Regions from separate parts of the Mesorhizobium sp. B2-5-13 genome, predicted to be linked through region 1. Evidence: riboswitches for the same ligand, from Rfam matches in the RefSeq annotation. Region 1 holds a riboswitch; each other region holds the start of a gene.
The links. A riboswitch is a leader RNA that binds a small molecule or an ion and turns the genes downstream of it on or off. The one in region 1 is predicted to bind cobalamin.
Positions count from the first base shown of each region.

Region 2: another riboswitch for cobalamin. It lies ahead of FJ434_RS24290 (CbtB domain-containing protein); the one in region 1 lies ahead of FJ434_RS12290 (DUF1636 family protein).
Region 3: another riboswitch for cobalamin. It lies ahead of bluB (5,6-dimethylbenzimidazole synthase); the one in region 1 lies ahead of FJ434_RS12290 (DUF1636 family protein).
Region 4: another riboswitch for cobalamin. It lies ahead of FJ434_RS04180 (aromatic ring-hydroxylating dioxygenase subunit alpha); the one in region 1 lies ahead of FJ434_RS12290 (DUF1636 family protein).

Region 1 is NZ_VFUI01000006.1:34,060-39,191, forward strand. Features, by position in the region: gene FJ434_RS12275 (NADH-quinone oxidoreductase subunit B) at 1-24, opposite strand, end outside; gene FJ434_RS12280 (NADH-quinone oxidoreductase subunit A) at 15-380, opposite strand; gene FJ434_RS12285 (winged helix-turn-helix domain-containing protein) at 716-1,915, shown strand; cobalamin riboswitch at 1,945-2,152, shown strand; gene FJ434_RS12290 (DUF1636 family protein) at 2,190-2,624, shown strand; gene cobW (cobalamin biosynthesis protein CobW) at 2,621-3,658, shown strand; gene cobN (cobaltochelatase subunit CobN) at 3,677-5,132, shown strand, end outside.
Region 2 is NZ_VFUI01000020.1:1,498-6,629, reverse strand. Features, by position in the region: gene cobO (cob(I)yrinic acid a,c-diamide adenosyltransferase) at 1-559, opposite strand, end outside; gene cobU (bifunctional adenosylcobinamide kinase/adenosylcobinamide-phosphate guanylyltransferase) at 561-1,076, opposite strand; gene FJ434_RS24295 (CbtA family protein) at 1,069-1,872, opposite strand; gene FJ434_RS24290 (CbtB domain-containing protein) at 1,888-2,067, opposite strand; cobalamin riboswitch at 2,103-2,301, opposite strand; gene FJ434_RS24285 (aromatic ring-hydroxylating dioxygenase subunit alpha) at 2,444-3,613, shown strand; gene FJ434_RS24280 (MFS transporter) at 3,618-4,817, opposite strand; gene FJ434_RS24275 (DUF1624 domain-containing protein) at 5,052-5,132, shown strand, end outside.
Region 3 is NZ_VFUI01000004.1:51,453-56,584, forward strand. Features, by position in the region: gene FJ434_RS08715 (exodeoxyribonuclease VII small subunit) at 47-298, opposite strand; gene FJ434_RS08720 (histone deacetylase family protein) at 302-1,228, opposite strand; cobalamin riboswitch at 1,407-1,589, shown strand; partial or broken gene bluB (5,6-dimethylbenzimidazole synthase) at 1,700-2,317, shown strand; gene FJ434_RS08730 (hypothetical protein) at 2,434-3,417, opposite strand; gene FJ434_RS08735 (TetR/AcrR family transcriptional regulator) at 3,503-4,111, opposite strand; gene FJ434_RS08740 (MFS transporter) at 4,231-5,132, shown strand, end outside.
Region 4 is NZ_VFUI01000002.1:180,070-185,201, forward strand. Features, by position in the region: gene FJ434_RS04170 (hypothetical protein) at 1-385, opposite strand, end outside; gene FJ434_RS04175 (hybrid-cluster NAD(P)-dependent oxidoreductase) at 479-1,579, opposite strand; gene FJ434_RS04180 (aromatic ring-hydroxylating dioxygenase subunit alpha) at 1,644-2,891, opposite strand; cobalamin riboswitch at 3,006-3,208, opposite strand; gene FJ434_RS04185 (DUF680 domain-containing protein) at 3,703-3,909, shown strand; gene FJ434_RS04190 (DUF680 domain-containing protein) at 3,981-4,184, shown strand; gene FJ434_RS04195 (DUF680 domain-containing protein) at 4,251-4,490, shown strand; gene ugpC (sn-glycerol-3-phosphate ABC transporter ATP-binding protein UgpC) at 4,570-5,132, opposite strand, start outside.

The DNA.
Region 1 (5,132 bases):
GCCTGAACTGTCGTTCAATCCCATTCCAGCGCTCCTTTTTTCCATTCATAGGCAAAGCCGATGGTCAGCACTGCCAAAAACACCATCATTGACCAGAAACCGAGCATGCCAATCTTCGAGAAGGACACCGCCCAGGGGAAGAGGAAGGCTACTTCCAGGTCGAAGATGATGAACAGGATCGACACCAGATAGAAGCGGATGTCGAATTTCATGCGGGCATCGTCGAACGAGTTGAATCCGCATTCATAGGCGGACAGCTTCTCGGGGTCCGGGTTGCGGTAGGCTACCAGGAAGGGCGCAGCCAGCAGCGCCAGACCGACCACCAGCGCCACGCCGATAAACAGGACGATGGGCAGGTACGAACTGAGGAGTGCGTTCATGCAGCGGCTTTCCGTTGGCGCCAATCCACGTTGATTACAGCACCGGACCTTAATGCGGAAGCGTGACAGTTTAACCGCTGAACCGTTTTAAGGAGCCTATGCTGCAACGCGGCGAGGGTTAGCGCAGCACTTCCAGTGAAGCAAGTCAAACCTTGTTCAAAACACCGAGCTGGACGGCAATCCGGGAGAAACTGGTCCCATACGCTCCTGTTTGATTTCCTTCGCCATTTACTCCACTTTTCTCTCCTGACAGGGTTGCCGCCAAAACCCTGCTAGCATGGGCTGGAATCACGCCTCGCAACGACGCCAGACAGGTCCATCAGGGACGCATCCGCATGAAGGAAAAGATCTCGCTTGCCGCCGCCCGGCGCATCGCGCTCGCCGCTCAAGGGTTTCTCGATCCCCGCCCCGCCGGTACGCCCGACCGCCGCCACTTCGCCCGCGTTCTGTCCCGCACCGGCCTGCTGCAGATCGATTCCGTCAGTGCGGTGGTTCGTGCCCATTACATGCCGCTCTATTCGCGTCTTGGCCCCTATCCCCTCGCTTTGCTCGACAACGCCGCCGTGACCCGCAAGCGCACGGTCTTCGAATACTGGGCGCATGAGGCCTCGTTCCTGCCGGTCGAGACCTACCCGCTGATGCGCTGGCGCATGCAGCGCGCCGAGCAAGGCGATGAAATGTATCTGGGGCTGGCCAAATGGGGCCGCGAGCACGCCGCCTACATAGAAGAGATCTACCGCGAGGTCGTCCAGCGCGGCCCGGTCGCCGCTTCCGCGCTGGAGGGCCAGAAAGGCTCCGGCGGCTGGTGGGGCTGGAGCCACGCCAAGCATGCCTTCGAATGGCTGTTCTGGGCCGGGCGCATCACCACGGCGCACCGGCGCGGCTTCGAGCGCCTCTACGACGTGCCGGAGCGCGTGCTGCCGCAGGCGATTCTCGACCTGCCAGTACCGGCCGCCGAGGACGCGCATCGTGAATTGCTGCGCATCTCCGCCCGCGCCCACGGCATCGCGACATCAGGCGACCTGCGCGACTATTTTCGACTCTCCCCCGCCGACATGAAAGGCCGGCTGGAGGAACTGGTCGAACTCGGCGAGTTGCTGCCGGTCCGCGTCGAGGGCTGGGACAAGCCGGCTTACCTCTATAGGGACGCGCGATTGCCACGCAAGATCGAGGCCCGCGCCCTGCTGGCGCCGTTCGATCCCGTTGTCTTCGAGCGCTCGCGCTCAGAGCGGCTGTTCAGTTTTCACTACCGGATCGAGATCTACACGCCGGCCGACAAGCGCCAATACGGCTATTATGTCCTGCCCTTCCTGCTCGGCGACAGGATCGTGGCGCGCGTCGACCTCAAGGCAGACCGGCCGGCAAGTGTCCTGCGTGCCCATGCTGCTTACGCCGAGCCCGGCGCACCGCCCGATACCGCCGCTCAGCTCTTCGAGGAATTGAAGCAGATGCAGGGCTGGCTTGGCCTCGAACGCATCGAAGTGACGCCTGCCGGCGACCTGGGCCCGGCGCTGTCCGACATCGCGGTGTCGTAAGCTCGCGTTGACACCGCTGCCCGCAAGAGCCTAAATCGGATCCAGACGGTCTCCTCTCGGCAAAGGGAGGAGCCAAGAGGGAATGCGGTGCGGGATTGAAAATCCCAAATCCGCGGCTGTCCCCGCAACTGTGAGCGAAGAGCCAAGGCCGAAAGCCACTGGGATTGTCCCGGGAAGGCGGCTACCCAAGGCGATGACCCGCGAGCCAGGAGACCTGCCGTCTGGAATGCAAGTATCCGATCGCCCGGCGGGTTTTCCGGGCAAGGAGCCTGATTTGGATCGCGACAGCAGTTTTTCGGCTGAAACAATGGACATTTCGTCCGGCGAGGATGATTCCCTGGCCGGCATCACTGTCATCGTCTGCGCCTCCTGTCGCGACGAGAGCGGCTCCGACGCCCGTCCCCGGGCCGGCGAACTTTTGGCCGAAGATACGCGCCAAGCCGCCTCGGGCGACAACATCCGCATCCGCACCGTCGAATGCCTCGGCAATTGCAAACGTCGACTGAGCGCCGCGATCCTGCGTGACGGCTGCTGGAGCTATGTATTCGGCGATCTGACCACGACTAGCGGCGCCGATCTCGTCACTGGCGCGAAACTCTTCGCCACCTCCAGCGACGGCCTCATTCCCTGGCGGGGCCGGCCCGATAGCCTCAAGCGCGGCCTCGTGGCCCGCATCCCTCCCCTCGACATGCTGAAAGACTTGATATGACCGCATCCGTTTCCCGCGTTCCCTGCACCGTCGTCACCGGCTTCCTCGGCGCCGGCAAGACGACCCTGGTCCGCCATCTCCTGGAAAACGCCGGCGGCAAGCGTATCGCGATCATTGTCAACGAATTTGGTGACATCGGCATCGACGGCGAAATCCTGAAAGGCTGTAGCATCGACACCTGCCCAGAGGAAAACATCGTCGAGTTGGCCAATGGCTGCATCTGCTGCACCGTCGCCGACGATTTCGTGCCGGCGCTCGACCAGATCCTGTCGCTGACGCCGAAGGTCGACCATATCCTGATCGAAACCTCGGGCCTCGCTTTGCCCAAGCCGCTGGTCCAGGCTTTCCAGTGGCCGACAGTGAAGAGCCGGGTGACCGTCGACGGCGTCATCGCCGTGGTCGACGGTCCCGCACTTGCCGAAGGCCGCGTCGCCAACGACATGGACGCCCTGCAGGCGCAGCGCGCCGGGGATGAAAGCCTCGACCATGATGATCCTGTCGAGGAGGTGTTCGAGGATCAGATCGCCTGCGCCGATCTGATCATCCTGTCGAAGAGCGACCTGATGGACGCCGAGGGCTCAGCCCGCGCCCATGCCATCATTGGCGAACACTCCGCCCGCGCAGTGAAGATCGTGCCGACGTCTTATGGCAAGGTCGATCCCTCCGTACTGCTCGGGCTCGGTCTCGCCGTCGAGGACGACATCGAGAACCGAAAATCCCATCATGACGGCGCGTTCGACCACGAGCATGACGACTTCGACACGTTCATCGTCGACATCCCCTCGATCGCCAATCCCGACGAACTGGCAAAACGCGTCGCCGCCGCCGCCGAACAGGAAAACGTGCTGCGGGTGAAAGGCTTCGTCGAGGTCGGTGGCAAGCCGATGCGGCTCCTGCTGCAGGCCGTCGGCCCGCGCGTCAATCATTACTACGACCGGGCCTGGACCGCCGGGGACGACCGCCGCTCGCGCCTCGTCGTCATCGGCCTCAAGGGGCTGAACCGTCCGGCGATCGAACGTATCCTCGCCGGCTGATTTCAGGCACGGGCCGCGATGCACATCCTCACCACGACCTCCGCCTCGCTCGACGACCTCGCCGAGCCTGTCGATCTCCGGCAGGCGCCGGCGGATATCGTGGCCTTATCCTTCACCGACAGCGATCTCGCCGGACTGGCGGCGGCATGGAAGGCCGACGCCGATCGCCTGCCGTCGATGCGGCTCGCCGCACTGCGCGACCTGCGCCATCCCATGTCCGTCGATCTCTGGATCGACAGCGTCGCCCGCCATGCCAAGGTCATCATGGTGCGCATCCTCGGCGGCTACGACTGGTGGCGCTATGGCTGCGACCAGCTCGCGGCAATCGCCCGCGAGCGCGACATAAGACTGGCGCTGCTTCCGGGTGAAAGCCATGACGAGGATCTCAGGCTGATCGAAGCCTCGACGCTGCCGCGCGCCGAACTCGACGGCCTGCTCGGCTATTTCCGCGAGGGCGGCCCGGCCAATATGAGCGCCCTGGTGCACAGGCTGGCAGGCCTGGCTGGACAAGATATGCCCGTCGCCAGTCCGGTCAGCGTGCCGAAAGCTGGTTATTATCAATCTGGATTGGGGGTCGCAGAACAGCCGGACCTTTCAAATGCCAGCACTCCCATCATCCCGATTCTCTTCTACCGATCGATGCTGCTTGCAGCCGATGTCGCCCCGATCGATGCGCTGGCCGAGGCTTTACACTCCCAGGGACTGGCACCGGTCCCGATCTTCGTTTCCAGTCTCAAGGATCCGGTGTCCCTGGCGTTCGTCGAAAATACCATCGCATCGCTGAAACCCGCCGCCATCATCACCGCGACCGCTTTCGCTTCTGGCGCCGAGCCCGGCGTGGAAACCCTGTTCGACCGCGCCGGCGTGCCTGTCTTCCAGGCCATCGTCGCCACCACGCGCCGCGACGTGTGGGAAAACAATCAGCGCGGACTGGCGCCCGCCGACCTTGCCATGCATGTCGTGCTGCCCGAACTCGACGGCCGCATCCTTGCCGGTGCCATCTCTTTCAAGGGCGAGAGCGATGTCGACCCGGCGCTGGGCCACCGCGCCTTGGCCAACCGGCCGGAACTGGATCGTGTTGAGCAAGTGGCTAGCCGCGTAGCGGCCTTCATCCGTTTGCAGCAGACCCCGCGCGCCGAACGCAAGCTTGCGATCCTCATTCCCGATTATCCCAGTGCTCCCGGCCGCACCGGCTATGCGGTCGGACTGGATGTGCCGTCCAGCGTGATCGCCATGCTGCGGGACTTGAGCGAACAGGGCTATGCCGTTGACGCGATACCGCAAACGCCGCGTGAATTGCTGGATTTGCTGGAGCGCGGCGACGGTGGGCTGAGGCTGGACGACTATCACTCCTTTTCGACAGAGTTGCTGGCAACGGCAATTGCTGCGGTAGAGGCTGCTTGGGGCAGAGCGGATGATGAGACAGGCCTTCGCGAGGCGCGAAGACCTTCGCTATCAGGCAAAAAACACTTCG
Region 2 (5,132 bases), on a different contig from region 1:
CGCCCATCTCGGTGACCAGATCGGCAGCCTCGACCAGCGCTGGCTTGGCGTTGCGGCCGGTGATGACGACATGCAGACCCTCGCGCCGGCCCTTCAGCGCCGCAACCACCTTGTCGAGATCGAGATAGTCGTAGCGCAACGCAATGTTGAGCTCGTCGAGCACGACAAGGCTGATCGAGGGATCGTCGATCAATTCCAGCGCCTTGGCCCAGGCGGCTTCGGCGGCGGCGATATCGCGCTTCAGGTCCTGCGTCTCCCAGGTGAAACCCTCGCCCATAGCATGCCAGACCACGCGGTCGCCGAAGGCGGCAAACGCATCCTTCTCGCCGGTGTGCCATTTGCCCTTGATGAATTGCACGACGCCGACGCGCTTGCCGTGGCCGAGCATCCGCAGCGCCAGCCCGAAGGCGGCCGTGGTCTTGCCCTTGCCGGGACCGGTGTTGACGATCAGCAACCCCTTCTCGACCGTCTTGCTCGCAACCTCGGCGTCCTGCACCGCCTTGCGCTTGGCCATCTTGGCGCGATGGCGCTCTTCATCCTTGTCGTCGATATCGGTCATTTCACTTCACCTTGAGCGGTAGCCCCGCCACCATCAGCAGCACCGTGTCGGCAACCGCGGCGACCCGCTGGTTGAGCCGGCCGGCGTCGTCGCGAAAACGCCGCGCCAGCGCATTGTCGGGCACGATGCCTTGCCCGACCTCGTTCGACACCACGAACCACGGTCCGCGCGGCCGCGACAGCAAGTCGGCCAGCCGTCGGCACTCCGCCTCGACGTCGTAATCGGCCAGCATGTGATTGGTCAGCCATAGCGTCAGGCAGTCGACAAGCACCGGCCGATCATCCGGCAAGGCCTCCAGCGCTTCGGCAAGGTCGAGTGACGCATCGATGGTCGACCAGCCCTCACCGCGCCGCGAGCGGTGCACCGCGATGCGCTCGCGCATCTCATCGTCATAGGTTTGCGCCGTGGCGACATACGCCCATGGCGGGGGGAATGCCGTCACCAGGGTTTCGGCGTGCGCGCTCTTTCCGGAGCGCGCGCCACCGATGATGAAAGTCAGCTTGCCGCGATCAGGCAAAGCTGTCGCGCAAGCTGGTCGCCGTGCCGGTGAAGCGCCTGCGCACCACGCCCACGACCGCGCCGAGCACCAGCCAGAACACCAGATTGGTCACCGTCACCGCCACCACGAACTGATGGTGCAGGCCTTCCGGGATAGGCGTCTCGAAACTGTCGGGCTGCGGCGCGCCGACGATATGCGGGACGACGATCAGCAAGACGGCGAAGATGGTCAATGGTAGCGATCTGCGAAACACGATCAGGCCAAGGCCGATAGCGGTCGCCGCGGCCGTTGCCGTCCACCAGATCTGGCGCGCAAGCAGATCGGCCGCCGGCATCGCCGGCAGTTCCGGCTGCAGGCCGAGGCCTGGTGCCAGCGTGAACACGGCAAAGCCGGCCAGCCCCCAGAATACGCCCTGGCGCCAATTGCCGACGCCGCCGGCAAACTCGGAAATCGCGACCAGGACCAGCGCGAAGCCGATGCCGGTGACGATATTGGCAACCACGCTGAAGGCAAAACGCTCGACACCGTCGGCCGGCGCCCAGCCTTCATCTTCCTCCGCCGGTGCCGTGACTGCGGCGGGTGCTGGCGCGGCAGAACTCATCGCATTCCCAGCGGGCGCGACCGTGCTCACCGCATCGTTGCTCGCCGCCGGTGCAGCCGCGTGGTCATGGTGATGGCCGCCGCCGGCCTGTTCGTAGACTTCCGCCTTGAGGATCAGCGGCACTGTCGCATAGGCCTGCATGCAGGCGAGAACGACACCCGCCACGAGCCCCGCGATCGCCGCGACGAACACGACGTTGCGAAACAGATTCATGATGTCAGATCCTCGTTAGTGGCAGGGAAACGCCATCGAGTGGCGATAGTCGTGGGCGGCATTGTGGACCGCATCGATATGCGAGAAACCGACAAAGCCGACGACGAACATGCCGAGCAGCGCCGCGAGCGCGAGCTGCATGAAGCGCGACTGCGAGGAGACGGAGGCGCCGAGGGAGACGGAAGCGGTAGTCATGTCTTGTCCTTTCGCCCTCCACCCGAGGGCATCGAAGTCAGTTTCCTGTCGCCGGCAGGTCTCCTGGCTCGCGGATAAGCGCCCTTCCCCACCTTCCCGAGGAAAACCCTCAGTGGCATATGGAGAGGACTACCGCACACAGTTGCGGGGGCAGCCACGGCATTGGACAGGAATTCCTGCCCGCACCGCATTCCCTCTTGGCTCCAAAAAGGAACCGACGACGTTGGTGACTATAGGGAAATTCGCCGCGCGCGGCAAACCAAATTCCGACAGTCGCCAGCGCAGGAGCGTCGTATCGGCGAAGCCGCTCCATCCCGTCCTGATTGACAAATTTTCTAGTCGGGTGTCGGTTCGCAACCCTCACAGGAAGCCAGCCATGCAGCCCAATGCCAGCGAGCGCGAGCCCTATAACGGCCTGACCCGAACCGAGCAGACGCTGCCGTCATCGGCCTATTGGGACCAGGAGAACTATCAGCGTGATCTCGATGCCATCTGGTACAGAAATTGGCTGCTCGTCTGCCGCGAGACCGACCTTGCCCAGCCTTTGGCATTCCGCACCTTCCGCGTCGGCACGCAGGAAATCCTTGTGCTGCGCGACGACGCCGGCGAGTTGCATGCCTTCCACAACACGTGCCGGCATCGCGGTTCGCAGCTTTGCCAGGAAAGCGAAGGACGCCTGAAGGCGCGGCTGATCACCTGCCCGTACCATGCCTGGTCCTATTCGCTGCGTGGCGATCTGGTGCGTGTACCGTCGAAATCGCTGCCTGACGGCTTCGACAAGGCCGACCACCCGCTTTACCGCGTTGTACTCTCGGTGCGGCGGGGCTTCGTCTTCGTCAATCTTGCTGAAGATGCCGCCGGCTCAGTGCAGTCATCCTTCGACCCGGCCTCCGGCGACCTCGGCAACTGGCCGCTGGACACGCTGGTGTCAGGCCATGTGCTGCGCAAGGTGATGAACTGCAACTGGAAGATTTTCTGGGAAAACTTCAACGAGTGCCTGCACTGCCCGGGCGTCCACAAGGACCTGTCGCGGCTGGTGCCGATCTATGGCCGCGGCCTGATGAGCCGGCATGACGATCCCGAATGGACGCGCCATGCAGACAATGATGCGCCGGAATTCTCCGGCGGCCTGCGCGCCGGGGCTGAAACATGGTCGCGTGATGGGCAGACGCATGGGCCGGTTTTCCCCGGCTTGACGCAGGCGGAACGCACCGCCGGCCAGACCTACGCCACCAGCCTGCCCTCGATGTTCATCGTCGGCCATGTCGACTATGTCAGGACCGTGCGGCTGGTGCCGCTCGGTCCCGAACAGACCGAATTGACCGCCGAATGGCTGTTCGCGCCCGAGGCGCTCGCCGCCACCGATATCGACAACATCGTCGCCTTCGGCACACAGGTGCTGGAGGAGGATGCCGCGATCTGCGAGGTCAACCAGAAGGGCCTGCGCTCGATGCGTCATACAGCCGGCGTGCTGATGCCCGAGGAATATGAGCTGCACCGCTTCCACAATTGGGTGCGCGAGCGCCATGCTGAGCTTTCGCTCTGATTTTTTAGAGGGATTTAGGCAGGTAGCGCCAGGTCATGAGGCCACAAAACGCCGCCAGCAGGCCGAGCGTGACGAACACCGATCCCAATCCGAAGAAGGCCAGCACCACCGAATAGACCAGCGGCGGCGTCAATTCGGAAAAGTCGAGATATGTGCGGTAGACCGCCGCCATCTGCGCGCGTTCATAGGAGCGCACCGAGCGCATGAAGGCGGTCGAGCCCAGCGCGTCGAGCGCGATGGTGAAGAAGGCGCCGCACAACAGGAAGGCGCCGGTCAGCAACGGCTCTGCCGCTCCGACCGTGCCCGCCGCCAGCAGCGACGCCGACATGGCGAAATAGGCAAACGTCATGGTGCGTCGGCCGCCAAAGCGTTTTCCTGCCTTGCCCCAGAAGATCGCCATGAACAGCAGCGCATTGCCGGCCGAGACCAGCAGGCCGCCCGCCAGTTCACCCTCGCCGGTGATCACCATGAACAGCGGTCCATAGACGAAGAACGTCGTCCAGAAGCACGACCGGCCGAAGGCGATCAGCCAGGCGAGCCTGAGCCTTGGCTGCGCCACGAAGCGGCCGATGTTGGCGAGCGGATTTGCCGGCCGCGTCTTGCCCGGGCGGATCGACGGGTTGTCGCCCAGCCGGTAGGTCCAGAACAGCGCCAGCAAAGCCATGGCGAAAACCGCCACCGCGCCATGCGCGGCATAGATGCCGAAATGCGCATAAAGGAAAATGCCAAGCGTCGGCCCGCCCGTCCAGGCAACCATCGACCACGCCATGCGCAGCGATTCGGCCTGCATGAAGTCGGTCTTGCGGATGTGGTCCATGATGTAGAGGTTGAGTGTGATCGACAGCGCACTGGCGCCCATGACGCGGCACAGCATGCCGGCGAGTTGTCCAGCGAGCGTGTGGGTGACGAAGAACAGCGAGCCGATGGCGAGCAGGCAGGCGCCTGCCGTGTAGACCCAGCGCCGCGCGAAGCGGCGGATCAGCATCGGCATGAACAAGGTCACCGAGAGGCCGAGCATGGATACGACGGTGTAGAGGATCGAGACGATCTGCTCGTTGTGGAGTATCTCGTAGGCCTGGATCGGGATGACGCTCGACACCATGGCGCGGGCGAAGGACTCGACCGCGTAGAGCGAGGCGAAGGTGCGCGCATCCGCGGCCTTGAGGGCCGGAAGCCAGATCGGATGGCGCACATGCGTGGACATTGCTTCCCCAAAGCAGAATCGCGGCGTCAAATCTGCCGTGGACATTTCAGGCCCATTAAGAGGAAACCGACGCACACCCGGCAAAAAGCGAAGCCGGTCAAAGGCTTTCCCGCGCTGGCCCAATTCGGCGGCTGGCGCGGGCTCCGCCCCGCGGTCAGGCCAAGGCGACCGGTCTTCTTCTATCCAGTGCAACCGTGATAGTCGTCTTGGAGGGCTGAATCAGATCGCGAGACCATGAGCATCCACACGCCGACCGCACCCGTTCCGCAGCTATCGAAGCGCATCGTTGCCATCGATATTTTGCGCGGCATCGCG
Region 3 (5,132 bases), on a different contig from region 1:
CCTCAATCATGATCGTGTTCAAAAGTCGGTAAGCCTGCTCCGGACCTCAGTCCGCGTCGAGCGGCTCGGTTCCAACCGGCTTGCCGTCGCGCGACAGCCTGATCTTCTCGACCTTGTCCTCGGCGGCCTTCAGTAACCGGTCGCAATGCACCTTCAGCGCCTCGCCGCGTTCGTAGATCCGGATCGACTGGTCGAGCGGCACGTCGCCACGCTCCAGATCATCGACGATCTTCTCCAGCGCGTCGAGTGCCTGCTCGAAGCTCATCGCCTTGACGTCTTCGTTGATCTCACCAGTCATCATTCATCCTTTCATCAGTCGCCCGACATGGGCGCCGACCGAAAATGCCAATCCCTGCAGATCGTAGCCGCCCTCGAGCACGCTGACGAGCCGGTTGCCGCTATGGCGTGCGGCGCGCTGCATCAGTTGGCCGGTCGCCCAGTCGAAATCGTCCTCGGTAAGATTGATCTCCGCCAGCGGGTCGCGATGGTGCGCGTCGAAGCCGGCCGAAATGATGATCAGGTCGGGCGCGAAATTGTCGAGTGCCGGCAGCACACGCGACAGGAAAGCATCGCGAAACACCTCGCTGCCGGTCTGCGGCGCCAGCGGCGCGTTGACGATGTTGCCGGCGCCGGTCTCGTTCTTCGCGCCGGTGCCGGGATAGAGCGGCATCTGGTGCGTCGAGCAATATAGCACCGAGGGATCGTCCCAGAAAATATCCTGCGTGCCGTTGCCGTGGTGCACGTCCCAATCGACGACGGCGACACGCTCCGCGCCATGCTTCTTCTGCGCATAGCGGGCAGCGATAGCCGCAGTGTTGAAGAAGCAGAAGCCCATGGCCGTGTTCTTTTCAGCATGATGGCCAGGCGGCCGGGCGGCGACGAAGACATTGTCGGCGCGGCCCGCAAAGACGTCGTCGACCGCGGCATTGGCGGCGCCGATCGCGGTGATCACCGCCTGCCAGCTCTTCGGGCTGGCGCTGGTGTCGGCGTCGATGCGGGCGAGGCCTTCAGCGGGAATGGCGGCGCGCACGCGCGCGACGAAATCGGCGGGATGCGCATAGAGGATGGTCGCCTCGTCGCCTTGCGGTGCCTCGGCGCGATCAAGCGCGGCAAAAGCTTCGTCGTCGAGCACGCGCTCGATGGCGCGCAAGCGGTCGGGCCGCTCGGGGTGACCTGGCGGGGTGATGTGTTCGAGGAAGATCGGGTGCGTGTAGAGACGAGTGACCATGTCCCCTATCTAGTGCCCCGGCGCCGTGATGGCCATGCGTTGCGGCTTGATCGCTGGGGAAAATCACGGCTGCGTCCATTCATGTCGCTGCGGGCATTGGCCTCGCCGGCGCTTCGGCGTAAGGTCGCCGCCACTGCCTGGTGCCCGCCGGTCTGTTTGTTTTAGCCGCATTCTGCGACGCCAAGTGATTCCACTTGGCTGCAAATGCTCTGGCGGGAGAATCGGGAACACGGTTTGATACCGTGGCGTGCCCAACGCTGTGAGGGGGACCGCGCCGGTAAGTGCCACTGTCGATGACGGGAAGGCACCGGACGCGGGTTGATCCCGAGCCAGAAGACCGGCCTGGCAGGCATCGTCATCCGCATGGTCAGGCGGATGGCATCAGAACGACGTGCGCCCTCCTGGACGCACAAAGTACGCTCTGAGAATTGAACTGCTGCAATCGCAAGGGGACAAGCGATGCCGGAAGCTATGACCGCTCCAACGGCCAATGGATTTGATCAGATCGCGCGCGACGCGGTTTACCGCGCCATGTTCACGCGACGCGACGTCCGCAGCCATTTTACATCGGAAGCGATCGACGACGAGGTGCTGGCGCGGCTGCTGCTTGCCGCCCATCACGCGCCATCGGTCGGCTTCATGCAGCCTTGGAATTTCATCGTCATTCGCGATGCCGCGCGACGGGCGAAGGTGCGCGACCTGTTCCTTGCCGCGCGCGAACAGGAACTGCCGGCAATCGAGGCGGACCGGCGGGCGCTCTACCGCAAGCTCAAGCTCGAAGGCATTTGCGAAAGCGCGCTCAACATCTGTATCACCTGCGACCACGAGCGCTCGAAAGGCTCGCCGCTGGGACGTTGGCACAATCCGGAAATGGATCTCTACAGTACGGTCTGCGCGGTACAGAATTTCTGGCTGGCGGCACGCGCCGAGGGTGTTGGCGTCGGCTGGGTCAGCATCATCGAGGCGCAAGCGCTGAAAAGCCTGCTGTCTATCCCCGACCACGTGACGCCGATCGCCTATCTCTGCGTCGGCCGTGTCTCGGAGTTTGCGCCGAAACCGGACCTCGAAACGCACGGCTGGGGCCGACGGCTGCCGCTGCCCGAATTGATCATGAGCGAGACTTTTTGTGGCCAGGGTGAAGCCTCGCTCAAATCTACGGTGGCCCGCCTCAACACCGTCGTCGCTGCGCCGGCAAACCCTGCCGATCAGCGCGTCGCGCCGGCCGTGCCCCAGCGCGAACCATCGAAGGTGGAGAGCGCCTTGCGCTTGAGTTCCCGGAACTTTGACGAGGCATCGGCCAGCCGTGCGTCCCAGGCGGCATCGGGCACCTGGCCCTCGATGGTCTTGAAATAGACCTGCATCAGGGACGCGATGGCGAAAGGTTCGATGAACGCCGCCTTGAAGGCCCAGGCAAAGACAATGGCCAGAACGAAGGCCCAGCCGGCGAGCTGTCCGGGCATGACGTAAAGAATGGCGGCCGCCGGAGCCAGCATCAGCAGGAAGATGACGAAGGAGACCCCCCACATGATCAACGCCAGCCAGACTGCGTTCTTGACCATGATCTTGCCGTTCTGGGCGTAGAGCACGACGCCTTGCCGTGCGGTCTCGAAGGGTGAGGACGAATTGATGCGGATGTTGTAGCCGAGAATGATCTCGTCGACATAGGTCAGCGACAGGCGGATCACCGTGTTGAGGAACGAGACCAGGCCGCTCAGGCCCGGAATGGGCAGGAAAGCCGCAATTCCGCCCAGCAGGCCGGTGATCGCGCGGATGGCGCCCTTGACCAGCTGGTCGACAACGAAAAGGATGTTCGCTTCGGCAAAACGCTCGGTCACAACCTCTTTCGCGTAGGCGATCTGGTTCTGGCCGTCGGGTATGTCATGGCCGTCGATCAGATGCACCATGACGGCGATATGGCCTGCCTTGACGACGTAGAGGATGTATTCGCGGATCCAGTAGACGGCGATCGAGACGAGGCCGAAGCCAACAATCCCGCCCCACATGGCAAAGGACAACGGCCCATCGGGATCGGTGGAGATATGGCCGACGCCATAGCCGACGGAGGCGCCCGCGCCGGTGGCCATGATATAGGCCAGCGTGATGCCGAAATAGACGATCATGCGAAAGACGATGAAAGGCCAGGTCCGCATCATGATGGACACCGACCTGCCGATATCGAAATCCCACATGCCCCGAATCCCCCAGAGGTGGCTGTGGAGGATGCGCCCAAACCGTCTATTGTCAATTGCGAGCGGTGGCGGAGCCCGATTGCGGTCAGTTTGGCCGCGCTTCCGGCTTCTCGAGCAGGCCTTCGAGCAATTGCTTGAACGCTGCCACCACCTTCCTCGACGTCGCTTCGGGATCGTTCGAATTGGCGATCCGCTGCGCGGCCTGACTGCTCGCTCCGTTGATCAGCCGCGCCGCGGTCTCGGGATCGAGGCCCGGCACGACCACCCCCTCCTCTTGCAGCGCGGTCAGATGATCGGTCATTGAACCGACGCAGGCATTGGCATTCGACCACTGTGCCGGATCGCCCAGCACGGCCGGACCGTCCCGGAACATGATGCGCTGGATTTCCGGCTCCAGCGCCATTTCGATGTAGGTCGTGCATTCGTCGACGAAATGCTGCCAGCGGGTCGGCGCCCTCGACGCGACCTCATTCACCCGCGCGGCCATTTCCGCATCGATTTGCGCGATAACCGCCTGCAGCAGTCCCTTCTTATCGCCGAAGTGATGATAGAGGGCGCCGCGCGTCAGTCCGGCCGATGCGGTGAAATCGTCCATCGACGCTTCGGCATAACCGATGGTGCCAAAGGCTTGGCGCGCCGCGGCGATCAGCTTGGCACGCGTCTCGGCGATCATCTCCTTGCGGGGTCGGTGCATGCTCTGGCCTTATCTACATACGCTCCGTATGCCAATTGACATACGCGACGTATGGTCTATTTGACACTTATACGTCTCGTATGTAATTGTCGAATCGCCCCTTGTCGAGGAACAGGATCATGCAAAACCCCTACTCGGAAATCTTTTGCGCTCCTGGCGCCAGGGGCTTTGCCGCCGCCGGCTTCATGGCGCGCCTGCCGATCGCCATGGCGCCGATCGGCATCGTGGCGATGCTGTCGCAGACGCGTGGCGAATACTGGCTGGCGGGTGCGGTTTCGGCGACATTCGCCTTGGCCAATGCTTTCCTGGCGCCGCAAATATCGAGGTTGGTCGACCGCCTCGGCCAGACGCGGGTTGTCGTCCCCACCACCATCATCTCCGTGCTCGCATTCACGGCCCTGATCGCATCGGCCAATCAGGACTGGCCGATATGGACGCTATTCGTGTCGGCATTGCTGGCCGCGGCGATGCCAAGCATGCCGGCCATGATACGCGCGCGCTGGACCGAGATTTTCCGGGGCCGGCCCGAGATGAACACCGCCTTCGCCTTCGAGTCGGCGGCCGACGAACTGGTCTACATCGCCGGCGCATCGCTGTCGGTTGGTCTGAGCGCCGCGCTATTCCCGGAAGCGGGCGTGCTCGTCAGCACGCTGTTCCTGGCCCTGGGCTCGATAGCCTTCATCCTGCAGCGTTCGACCGAACCGCAAGTGCGACCGGTGGACCATGGCTCAACCGGCTCGGCTATCCGCCTGGGGCCGGTTCAAATCATCACCTTCGCCATGATCTTCATCGGCGCGACTTTCGCGACGACGGAGGTGAGCACAGTGGCGATCACCAAGGAACTCGGCCAGCCAGGCGCCGCAAGTCTCGTCATCGGCGTCTATGCGCTGGGCTCCTTCGTGCTCGGCATCATCATCGGCGCGCTCAACCTGAAAGCACCGCTGCAGCGCCAGCTCGCCATCGCGGTCGCGTTGGTTGCGCTCGGCACACTGCTGCCGCTTACCGCCAGCACCGTGCCCGT
Region 4 (5,132 bases), on a different contig from region 1:
CCTGCCGCAGCCGGCCGCTCTTGCGTCTCAGCCGCAACTGCTTGGCAAAGCCGCGCGACAGCCAGGCCAGCCTGCCGAAATCGGTTCGCGGCTTGGCCTGCAGCACCGCCGACCAGCGCGAAAGGCCGGTGAGGTCGGCCATGTCAAGCACGCGCGCCAGCACCCTGTCCGGCACCGCCGCGCCAATATCGAGCGCGAGGTAGGAGAGCGCCACCGCCGCGGCCACGGCAAGGCCACGCCTGGCGACAACGTCGAGGAACACGTCCCAGTCGACATCGCCGGCGCGAATGGCTACAGCGCAATCGACCAGCCAATCGCTGTGCGTGTGGGCGTCGAGCCCGCCATGCGCGATGGCGAGCGCGATGCGGTCCGCAGGCGACGGCACCAGCACGCCGACGCCGCTGAATTCGGCCGCCGCCGCTCGCCGCCAGATCCCTGGTCGTCCTCGTCGCTTTGCTGCGAACCGTCATAGGGCGGATCAAGCCTCGATTTCCAGTGCCGACAGTGGCTTTGAACAGCAGGCCAGGATGAAGCCATCATCGATCTCGTGATCGAGGATGCCGCCATTGTGGCTCATCTCGACGCTGCCGGAGACTTTCTTCACCTTGCAAGTTCCGCACAGGCCGAATTCGCAGGCCGCCGGTATCCGCACGCCCGAAGCACGCGCCGTCTGCAGCACGGTCTGGCCGGCGACACAGTCGGCGTCGACGTCCGAAAGCGCGAAGCGGATCGGCGTTGCGGCTTCGACGGGGACAGCCACACCGTCCTGCGCCGGCGCCGCGAATGGCGCCGGGATTTCCTCAACGGTCGGCGCGGCAAAGCTCTCCTGATGGTACTTTGCCATGTCGAAGCCGGCGGCTTCGAGCATGCCGCGCACGGCGCGCATGAAGGGATCGGGGCCGCAGCAGAAGATTTCGCGTTCGCGGAAATCGGGCGCCAGCAGTGGCAGCCGGATAGCGTCGATGCGGCCCATATGGCCATACCAGCCCTCGCGGCTCGACCGTTCCTCGATCATGAAGCCGAGCGACAGGCCCGGCATGTGGCCGCCGAGCAGCTCCAGCTCCTTGCGGAAGATGATCTCTTCCGGGCGCCGCGCGCAGTTGACGAAGCCGACATCGGTCCATGGCGCGCAGTCGTTCAGCCAGCGCAGCATCGACATCATCGGCGTCACGCCGGAACCGGCCGAGATGAACAGATATTTCGCCGCTGGATGGCTGTGCAGTGAAAAGTCGCCGCCCGGTCCATAGGCCTTGACGTGCGAGCCGGGCGCCAGGTGATCGAACATCCAGCGTGTGCCGATGCTGCCCACCTGCGCCTTCACCGTCACCGCGATCGAGAATGGCCGCGACGGTGACGATGACAGCGTATAGGTGCGCATCAGCGGCCCGTCCGGTGTCGGCAATTCCAGCGTCACGAACTGGCCCGGCTTGTAGCGGAACCAGGTCTGGTTGTCGGAGCGGAAGGTGAAGGTCTTCACGTCGGGCGCCTCGTCGGTGACGCCGGTCACTTCCAGCACCTGCAGCCTGTCGTTCCAGGGCGCCATCTGGTCGAGATGGCGATAGAGGCCGAGGTCCGTCATCGCATTCATCCTCTTGTCCCTTTTGTTCTGCGCATGCCCAAAACCGCCGTCTTTAGCGATATGCCTAGGCAACGCTGCGCAGGGCCGGCCGGGCGCCTTCGGCAAGCCGTGGCCCGATGAAGGACGCGTACCACTCGACGAACTGGATCACGCCGCCCTCATGCAGCTCCGAATAAGGGCCTGGCTCGTAGGCCGGCGACAGGATGCCGAAGGCGTTTTCCTCGACGATGCGGCGATCCTGGTCGTTGGTCTCGGTCCAGACATGGGTGAGTTCTGCGAGATCGTAATCGACGCCCTCGACCGCATCCTTATGCACCAGCCATTTAGTCGTCACCGCCGTTTCCGTGGCGCTGATCGGCAGCACCCGGAAGGTGACGGCGTGGTCGCCCAGGATGTGGTTCCAGGTCGTCGGATAGTGGTAAAGCAGCAACGAACCGATGCGGTTGGTTGAAACGCTGTCGGAAAGATTCCTCTCGACCGCGCGCTTTCCCGTCATCGTGTAGCTGACGGCATCGCGCAGCAGCGGCGCGCGGGTCGCGCGATACTGGCCGGCCGGATCGATGCGGAACTTGCTCGGCAGGCCGGCCGCTTCGCATTTCGCCCAGTGCGCCAGCATCTCCGGATCGCTGTCGGCGCCTTGCACGCCGGTCACCGTCGGTGCTTCCGGGAAGGTCTTGCAGAGTTCGGGATGATTGCCGGCGCAATGATAGCATTCGCGATTGTTTTCCCAGACCAGCTTCCAGTTGCCCTTCTCGATGATGGTGCTTTCGAAGGCGACTTTTGCCTCACGCAGCCGGTGCGGCAAAAGGTAGGGCTCGATCATCGCCCGCATCGGCGCGAAGTCGGCTGGCTCCTTGGCCAGGCAGATGAAGACATAGCCGGCGACGCTTTCGCAGGCGACCGGCTTCAGCCCGAACTGGCTCTTGTCGAACCCATCGGCCATCTGGCGGGCGAACAGCAGCCGGCCGTCGAGCTCGTAGGTCCATTGGTGATAGGGACAGACCAGCTTGGCGGCCGTGCCCTTGTCGGAATTGCAGACGCGGCTGCCGCGATGGCGGCAGGAATTGTGGAAGGCGTTGATCTTGCCCTGCTGATCGCGCACCAGCACGACCGGATAATCGCCGATCTGCACGGTGATGAAGCTGCCCGGCTTGGGCAATTCGCAATCATGGCCGATGAACAGCCAGTCGCGATACCAGATCAACTCCATGTCCAGCTTGAAGTAGTCCGGGTCGGTGTAAAAAGGCTGTTCCAGCGAAAAGCCTTGTCTGCGGCTGCTCAAGAGCCTCAGCATGTCGTTGCGCGCGTCCATGTCCTGTCCTCAGTTTCAAGGACTGAACTGGTGGTGATTGAGGAAGGACTGGGCGCAGATCGGCGAAAAGCCGGACAAACACCATCCGCCTCTTGACCGCCCACCGCGATCAGTCGAGTTCTAGCGATCTCGGGCTGGTTTCCGGGCTCTGGAGTTGTCCTTGCGGACCATCGCGACACCTTCCCAGGCTTTAGCCCAGTGGTCTCCCGTTGCGACTTGAACTCCACCACCGTTGCGGGGGCAGCGCCGGAATCTGACCGGCTTCCCAATTCTCCGCTCCGTCGTCACGCAGCGGCACCTGAGATGCCTGATCTAATCACGACAGGCTTTGCGACATCGGCACGAAAGCGACATCGCATCCATGCGGCGCGACACGCATGCTGGATCGTCATGACAGGCTTGTAGCCGTTGGAATCGCCTTCTGTCGCCAAGCCGCGCCGGCACCGTCTTCGACCCCTTTGCCGGCAGCAAATAGGTTAACAGTTTCAAAAAGTGACTATTAGAGGAGTCTAAAATCGAACTGAACGGTTCGTTTCTGTTGACGGTGCGTGCAAGACGCTGTGAACGCCGAGCCTCCGACACAGTTGGTGATCAGGATGCTGTTTCAAGGTAACCAGCTGATATCACAAGAGAAAATAAGATATGCGGAAAGCGCTGGTACAATTTCAAGTGGTGGAGTCATGGTCCACGCTGAACAACTTCGTGATTGGAAACGGCAAGGGTGCTCTCCCACATCGGGGCTGTCCGAACGACGCGATTTAATCCCAAGACACGCCGCTAGATGGACGGAAAAATACTGGAGTACCAAAAAATGAAAAAGATCATTCTCACTGCCGCCGCCCTTCTGGCTGTTTCCGGCAGCGCCTTCGCTGGTAGCGACAATTACGGTTCGAACGGCGCCAACCAGCCTGCTGCCGCGGTGGACAGCTCGTACACCGCTTCCACCTCCACCAAGACGTCGGAGCCGGGTGCTCAAACGCCTGCTCAGGGCAGCGATCGCAACCTCTTCGGCCGCTAACGGCCTGTCCCCACGGACGGCGGGCTTGCCCGCCGATCCGGTAGAATTCAAGAAATTCAGGAGTGTCTAAAATGAACAAGATCCTTATTGCCGCCGCCGCCGTTCTGGCCATTTCCGGCAGCGCTTTTGCCAGCGACAACTATGGCTCCAACGGTGCCAACCAGCCTGCCGCCGCGGTGGACAACTCGTACACCGCGTCGGTCGACAAGTCGGCTCCTGCCAGCCAGGAGCCCGTCCAGCACGGCGCCGATCGCAACCTGTTCGGCAACAACTAACATCTCTTCAAGCAAGGACGGCGCGCTCAGCCCGCCCCTTGAATTCGAAAAAATCGGAGCACCAAAATGAAAAAGATTGTTCTTACCGCCGTCGCTCTTCTGATTGCCGCTGGCAGCGCCTATGCCGGCAACGACAACGTTGGCGACACCGACATCAACAAGCTGGCGACCGTCAACGTCGACACCTCGCATACGGGCTCGATCCGCAAGAGCGAATCGCCCGTCTACAAGCTGCTCAATTCGTCGGGCGACGTACAGAAGTCCGCCCCTCAGGGCGCAGACCGCAACCTCTTCGGCAACAACTAACCAGCCGTGGTAATATACAAAAGAGAGCGGCGGGCTTGCCCGCCGCTCTCTTTTTGCGTTGTCGAGACAGCTTGTGGTCTCAGGCGGCTTTTGCTTCCGCTTCCTGCAGGGCGAACGACCGTCCATCCGCATCGAAGATATGAAGATCTCCGGCATTGGCGGTCAGCCGCAGCGTCGAGCCGCGCTTGACCTCGACATTGCCCGGCAACTTGGTCACCAGCGGCAGGTCGGCACGGCCGATGTCGATATAGACCAGCTGAACCTCACCGAGCTGCTCGAGATAATCGACCGTCCCCTCGAACAGATAATCGCTACCACTGGCGATCGCGAGATCTTCCGGCCGCACGCCGAAGCTGACCGCCGCTCCCTTTGCCGAAGCAGGCGTCGCGATCGGTACCGTCGCCTTGCGTCCGCCGACATGACTGACGATGGACGGATTGCCCGTCTTGTCGACCGTCGCCGGCAGGATATTCATGGCCGGTGAGCCGATGAACTGGGCGACGAAGAGGTTGCCGGGGTTCTTGTAGAGCTCCATCGGCGTGCCGACCTGCTCGATGTGGCCATCCTTCAGCACGACGATGCGGTCGGCCAGCGTCATCGCCTCGACCTGGTCGTGCGTGACATAGATCATAGTCGTGTTGG